3 regions of the Pseudarthrobacter sp. S3 genome follow, and region 2 is predicted to be linked to each of the others. Evidence: riboswitches for the same ligand, from Rfam matches in the RefSeq annotation. Region 2 holds a riboswitch; each other region holds the start of a gene.
What was found. A riboswitch is a leader RNA that binds a small molecule or an ion and turns the genes downstream of it on or off. The one in region 2 is predicted to bind S-adenosylmethionine.

Region 1: linked by a shared signal. The riboswitch ahead of ACQCSV_RS02670 (amidohydrolase family protein) and the one ahead of ACQCSV_RS18810 (DUF1737 domain-containing protein) in region 2 are both predicted to bind S-adenosylmethionine.
Region 3: linked by a shared signal. The riboswitch ahead of ACQCSV_RS13365 (aminotransferase class V-fold PLP-dependent enzyme) and the one ahead of ACQCSV_RS18810 (DUF1737 domain-containing protein) in region 2 are both predicted to bind S-adenosylmethionine.

Annotation. Positions count from the first base shown of each region.
Region 1 covers NZ_CP189583.1:535,942-538,200, reverse strand. Annotated here, with positions in the region: gene ACQCSV_RS02670 (amidohydrolase family protein) at 44-1,291, opposite strand; SAM riboswitch class IV at 1,727-1,849, opposite strand; gene ACQCSV_RS02665 (beta-galactosidase family protein) at 2,176-2,259, opposite strand, start outside.
Region 2 covers NZ_CP189583.1:3,904,046-3,906,304, forward strand. Annotated here, with positions in the region: gene ACQCSV_RS18805 (long-chain-fatty-acid--CoA ligase) at 1-982, shown strand, start outside; SAM riboswitch class IV at 1,081-1,196, shown strand; gene ACQCSV_RS18810 (DUF1737 domain-containing protein) at 1,210-1,479, shown strand; gene ACQCSV_RS18815 (rhodanese-like domain-containing protein) at 1,476-1,889, shown strand; gene ACQCSV_RS18820 (O-succinylhomoserine sulfhydrylase) at 1,886-2,259, shown strand, end outside.
Region 3 covers NZ_CP189583.1:2,788,526-2,790,784, forward strand. Annotated here, with positions in the region: gene hisN (histidinol-phosphatase) at 1-591, shown strand, start outside; SAM riboswitch class IV at 748-861, shown strand; gene ACQCSV_RS13365 (aminotransferase class V-fold PLP-dependent enzyme) at 897-2,259, shown strand, end outside.

The sequences.
Region 1 (2,259 bases), 610 kb from region 2:
CGTGCGTGAAGCGTTGCAGCGACGGCTGATATCCGCCATGGGGTCACTTGAGCCAGTTCCCGCCGCGGAGAACGCCGGCCAGTGTGAGGTCCCTGTCCACCACAACTGCATCGGCGCGGAGCCCACGGCGGAGTCCCCCTAGTTCATTGGATAAGCCGAGGACAGCGGCCGGAACGGCCGTAGCGGAGAGTACTGCGTCTTCGAGCCGGACGCCGGCCGCGACGGTTCGCCGGAGGACATCGAGCATCGTCGCTGTACCGCCCGCGAGGGAGCCAGTGGCGTCCAACGTGGCGACACCGCCTGTCACGGTGACGGGGGAAGGCCCGAGCATGTAGTTACCGTCGGTAAGCCCGGCGGCTGCCATGGAGTCTGAGACCAGAACGATGTTGGTGGCACCCACCAGCTGGAACACAGTGGTCACGATGGCCGGATCAAGGTGCGCGCCGTCCGCTATGAGCTCGACGATCGCCTTGTCCTCCTGCGCGGCGCGTAGGCAGGCGGCGACCGGACCCGGGGAGCGGTGATGCATGGGAGGCATTCCATTGAAGAGGTGGGTTACCGTGGGAAGCGAGCGGATGCCTTCGAAACCGGCCGACAGAAGGCCTTCGCGTGCCGCGACAAGGGAGGCCGCTGCCGTGGCGTCATCGCAGTCCGTATGTCCCAGAGAAGGGGTCACGCCGTGCCTGGTCATGAGGCCCACCAGGTTAGCCGCCCCGGGCAGTTCCGGGGCGTACGTCATGGTGACCAGTTTGCCGTCAGCTGCCTGGAGCAGCTCCTCCATGAGCTCAGAGTTCGGCCACAGGAGGAATTCCGGGTTCTGTGCGCCGCATCGGGCGCGCGATAAAAAAGGGCCTTCGAGGTGGATGCCCTCGATGAGTCCTTCGTCCGTGAGCCCGGCAAAGAGCTCGATCCCCCGCAAAAGGTCCTCCCGGGAGGCTGTCACCATGCTGGCAAGGAGCGTTGTCGTGCCCGAGCGATGCAGGAAGTCGATGGCCTTCCGCGCTGAAACCTCGTCGCCGCTAGGGAAGTCACCGCCGTTTCCGCCGTGGCAATGCAGGTCAATAAACCCGGGCAGGATCAATCCGCCGGCCGGAACTTCGTGACAGACCGTTTCCGCGGACGCCGGGTAGTTGAATAGCGTCTCATGGAACGCGGCGGTGGGCCCAGCGTAGACGATTCGGTCACCTTCGACGACGAGAACACCCTTTTCAGTGACACGCCTGTCGCTTACGACTGTTCCCGCGATGAACTGGCGGCGTTGCGTGGCCGAATGTGTTTCCGGAGAACTCATGAATCGATTCTCCGTCACATTTCCCCGGCGAGTGACTCAATGGCACCGGCCGTGGTCGAAACAGCGGGCAAGGATGTCCCCAGAGTCCGCGCGTGTACGCCACCACTATCCGCACAAACCGCGTAGTGCCCGCGGAGCAGGAGAAATCTAATCGGCTGCCCCGCAGGCTGCCCCCTCAAAGCAATCGTAACTATGAGCTGCATATTTTCGGCGCACCATTGGGCAGGATGAATTGAATGGGAGAGCCTGTGAATCAGTTCCCGCGAAGCCGTAGTCCAGCATCTTTCCCATGTTTCGCCGACCTTGAATTCGACGAGGCCGCAAACCGTGTCCACTATCGGCAGGACCCGAATACATACTTCTTGGGTCTCGTCCATGGCGCCGGACGAGACGGTGCAATCAGAAGCGGTTTCATGGCACACTAGGGGCCTTTCACGAGTGCTCTTACCAATTGGGGGTTTGTCATTAGTTCCCGATTGGTCGCTTCTTCATCCGATCCACCCTTGAACATGGGGTTGGCGTGTGACCAGTCGGAGCTTGGCGTCACATCTCATGAAGTAAATCGCAGCCTACTCCCGATTATTTGGATTTTCCTCGGCATTGCCACCACCAGGGACGCTTCACGGAAGATTTCCTTATCGGCAGAGAGCTGACAGTGCGCCTGTTCGCCAGGGCAGCGCGCCCCACTGCCATCTCACGCTCCTTGTCGTGCCGGCCGCTGCCCTGACGTACAGTGGTGTCTTTGTGCCGCCGCTTGCAGGCCTGGGCCAGGGGCGGCCCGGGGCGTCCGCAGGTCGTTTGGACGCTCCCGGAGTCTGCCTCTGGGACGGCTTCCCCCAATGTGGCGTACATTTGCGGGCCGGCCAAGTCGAAAGACGGCGAGCTCAGTCCGCCAGTTCTTCCGCCAGCACCAGACCCTGACCGCCTGGTCCCAGGTCAGGCTCTGTTCGGAGCTCGACGGTAATGCC
Region 2 (2,259 bases):
GCTGCTGACCAGCACGTTTGACCTCCGCCGCGGTGACGTCATCTTCGGCGGACTGCCGATGTTCCACACCTTCGGCCAGACGTGCGTCCTCAACACCGGGCTGCGGGCGGGGGCCACCATCGTGATGCTGCCCAAGTTCCGCGGGGACGCAGCCCTGGATGCCCTCGCCCGGCACAACATCAATGTCTTCTTCGGCGTGCCCACCATGTACATCGCCATGCTCGAAGCCGCCCGCACCAACACCGGCCGGTCCAACGCCCTGCGCTACTGCATCTCCGGCGGCGCGTCCCTGCCGGTGGCGGTGATGGACAGGTTCAAGACGGAATTCGGCTCGGACATTTACGAAGGCTACGGCCTGACCGAGACGTCCCCGGTTGCCACCTTCAACCATGTAGGCAAAGCGCCGCGGCCCGGAACGGTCGGCCAGGCCATTTGGGGAGTCCAGGTGGAGATCGCCCGCGCGGACGTCCAAGATGCCATCGAACTGCTGCCCACGGGCGAGTTAGGCGAGCTGGTGGTCCGGGGGCACAACCTCTTCACGGGCTACCTCAACCGGCCCGAAGCCACCGCCGAGGCTGTGGTGGACGGCTGGTTCCGGACCGGCGACCTGGGCACCAAGGACGGGGACGGCTACCTCCGGATCCTGGACCGGAAGAAGGAGATGATCATCCGGAACGGCTTCAACGTCTACCCGCGCGAGGTAGAGGAAGTCCTCAGCCGGCACGAGGCAGTCCTGAGCGTTGCCGTCTATGGCGTCCCCGACGAAACCCATGGGCAGGAGGTGGCGGCCGCCGTCGTCCTCAATCCGGGCAGCAGCGCCACCGTTGATGAGTTGCGGGACTTCGCCGCCGCGGAATTGGCGGCCTATAAGTATCCGCGGATCATTACCCTAGTCACCGAATTCCCCACCGGCCCCAGCGGCAAGGTCCTCAAGCGCGAACTCACCGCCCGGTACAGCGCCGCCCATACTCCAACAGGGTGATCAGGCGGGAATGATGCGGGACAGGAAACACGCGTTGGTTACGGAACATGACGACGGCGGCGGTGCGGCGGGGCGGGGCGAGTGTTACGTTTTTCGGGAGTAATGAGAACCGGCGCCAAGCCCTGACTGGCCGGTCGGCAACCCTCCCTTTCGCGGCGGGGTGCCTCAGGTGAATACTCGGCATATCGACCCATTCGAGCTGCAAGCGTGAAAGAAGGAGTTCCGTCGTGCCTAACGCCCCCGCCCCTGACCCTGCCCCCGAAGAAAAACTGTCGTACCGGCTTGTCACCGGGCCGGACGACAGGTCTTTCTGTGAACGGATTTCCACTGCCCTGGCCGAAGGGTATGTCCTGCACGGCAGCCCCGCCGCCACGTTCAACGGCACCAGCGTGATTGTTGCGCAGGCACTGATCCTCCCGGCAGCCATCGCAACGGCGGACGCCGCCGTGGCCACCGCCGTTGAAGACCTCGATTTCGACGGCGAGGGCCACGCATGAGCTACGCCGGAGACCTCACCCCGCACGAAGCCTGGGCCAAGCTGGAGCAGGGCGCCATTATGGTGGACGTACGGACCGAAGGCGAATGGGCCCACATCGGCATCCCCGACACCAAGGCCACGGACCACGATCCCCTGTTCATCCCGTGGACCTTCCCCGGCGGCATCCCCAACCCGGATTTCATCACCGACCTGACACAGCAGGCACCGGAGGACGACGGCGCCGAACTGGTGTTCCTCTGCCGCTCGGGCCAGCGCTCCATCGCCGCCGCCATCGCCGCGACGCAGGCCGGCTTCACCGCTTACAACGTCCTTGAGGGTTTCGAAGGCGAGACGGACCGCTACGGCGAGCGCACCGTCAACGGCTGGAAGAACCGCGGCCTCCCCACCAACCTGGGAATAGCCAAGTGACCTTCAACCCAGACGCCGCCGGCTGGAGCGCCGAAACGCAGGCCGTCCGCGGCGGGCTGGACCGCACCAACTTCCAGGAGACCACCGAGCCGGTCTTCCTGAACTCCGGCTTCGTCTACGAGTCCGCTGCCGCCGCCGAGCGCGCCTTCACCGGCGAGGACGAACGCTTCGTCTACTCCCGGTACGGCAACCCGTCCGTGGCCACCTTCCAGGAACGCCTTCGCCTGCTCGAAGGCACCGAAGCGTGCTTTGCGACGGCATCTGGGATGTCAGCGGTCTTCACCGCCCTGGGCGCCCTGCTGGCGGCCGGGGACCGGGTGGTTGCCGCGCGTTCACTGTTCGGTTCCTGCTTTGTGATCCTGAACGAGAT
Region 3 (2,259 bases), 1.1 Mb from region 2:
TTCGGCAGTTCGGGCCATGGCTCCCGCCGCTGGATCATTGATCCCATCGACGGCACCAAGAACTTTGTCCGCGGCGTCCCGGTGTGGGCCACCCTGATAGCCCTCGTGGACGAAGGCGAACCCGTGGTGGGAGTGGTCAGTGCACCCGCGCTGGGCAAGCGCTGGTGGGCCGCCAAGGGTTCCGGCGCCTACATGGGCAAGTCCCTCGCGGCCGCAACGCGGCTCCGGGTCTCGGACGTCTCCAAGCTCTCGGATGCCTCCCTGTCTTATTCCAGCCTGGGCGGCTGGAAGGAACGCGGCAACCTGGATGAATTCCTGGGACTGACCGAAGACGTGTGGCGAACACGCGCCTATGGCGATTTCTGGTCCTACTGCATGGTGGCCGAAGGTGCCGTTGACATCGCCTGCGAACCGGAACTGAATCTGTACGACATGGCCGCACTGGTGCCCATCGTGGTCGAAGCCGGCGGCCGCTTCACCTCCCTGGAGGGCCAGGACGGACCGTTCGGCGGCAACGCCCTGGCCACGAATTCCATCCTGCACTCCGAAGTCCTCAAGCGGCTGAACCCGGATCTGGACGACCTTCTTTAGGTCGTTTTACGAATTATCGACGGCGGACGCCCCCTGATTGGGGCGTCCGCCGTCGTATCTTCGACAAATATTCCATTCCTCAAACGTGCGTAACAAAGCCCTTAACATTGGGGCGGGCTTCCTTCTCGCCCCGGCACATGTTCTACGCTCTTAACAGGTCACGAGTGCCAGCGCTAAACCCCGGTTTGCTGGCCGGCAACCCTCCATTCGCGGTGGGGTGCCCCGGGTGACGACCAGGCCGGTCCGGAATGGACACGGCAAGCGCGGATTCCCGGTACCGGGAGTCCTTTTAGAGTGAGGTCTCCTTGACAACTGCCACCGTCTCCCCCGCCAGTTTTTCCCCCAACAACGCCGCTGCGCTGATCCACGATGCCGCTACGGTCTCCGGACGCCCCCTATCCGCCGTCACCGGCGCGGAAATCCAGGCACCGTTGATCCAGGGCGGCCATGTCCGCTACGCAAACCTGGACTACGGCGCATCCGCTCCTGCCCTCTCCGTGGTGTCCGCCTACCTCAACGAGATCCTGCCGTTCTACGCCAGCGTCCACCGCGGCGCGGGCTTTGCGTCGCAGATCAGCACCTCTGTCTACGAGAACGCCCGGAACATCGTGCGCGATTTTGTGGGCGGACGCCCGGACGACTCCGTCATCTTCACCCGGAACACCACCGACTCGCTGAACCTGCTCGCAGGTTGCCTGCCAGCGACGGATGGCCGGCCGGATGGAGATGTCCTCTACCTGGACATCGAGCACCACGCCAACCTCCTGCCGTGGCAGGGCGTCCCGCACCGCAGCGTCGTCGCCGCGGACACCATCGTGGGGACCCTTGAGGTCCTGCGCGCCGAACTTGAGCAGGGCAACGTCAGTCTCCTCGCGGTCACGGGCGCCTCCAACGTCACCGGCGAGATCCTGCCGGTCAATGCCCTGGCCGCCCTCGCCCATGAGTACGGGGCGCGGATCGTGGTGGACGCCGCGCAGTTGGCGCCGCACCGACGCATCAATATCAGCACCGACGACGTCGACTACCTTGCCTTCTCCGGCCACAAGCTCTACGCGCCCTTCGGCTCCGGGGTCCTGGTGGGCCGCACGGACTGGCTCGACGCCGGTACTCCCCATCTGGCCGGCGGCGGCGCCGTCCGCGAGGCCAAGCTCGACGGCGTCAGCTGGGCCACCGGCCCGGCCCGGCACGAGGGAGGCTCCCCCAACGTCCTGGGTGCGGCTACCCTGGCACGGGCCACCCAGGTCATCGCATCCTTGGACCAGGACCGCTGGCACGCCCACGAAGCGGCCATCCGGTCATTCCTGGTTGACGGGCTCGGGAAGATCGACGGCGTCACCGTGCACCAGATCTTCTCGGATACGGACGCCGACACCGGCACCATCGGCGTGGTGAACTTCTCCGTGGCAGGATACGACGCCGGACTCGTGGCCGCGTACCTGTCGGCCGAGCACGGAGTTGGCCTCCGGGACGGCCGCTTTTGCGCGCACCCACTCCTCAAGCGCCTCGGCCTTCCCTCCGGTTCGCTGCGGGCCAGCTTCGGCGTGGGCTCCCGGCTGGAGGATGCCCAGCGGCTCCTTGCAGGCCTGGAGCAACTCCGCCGGACCGGCCTGGGCTGGGACTACGTGGTGGACGCGGGCCGCTGGGTTCCGGCTAACGACACCCGCACCT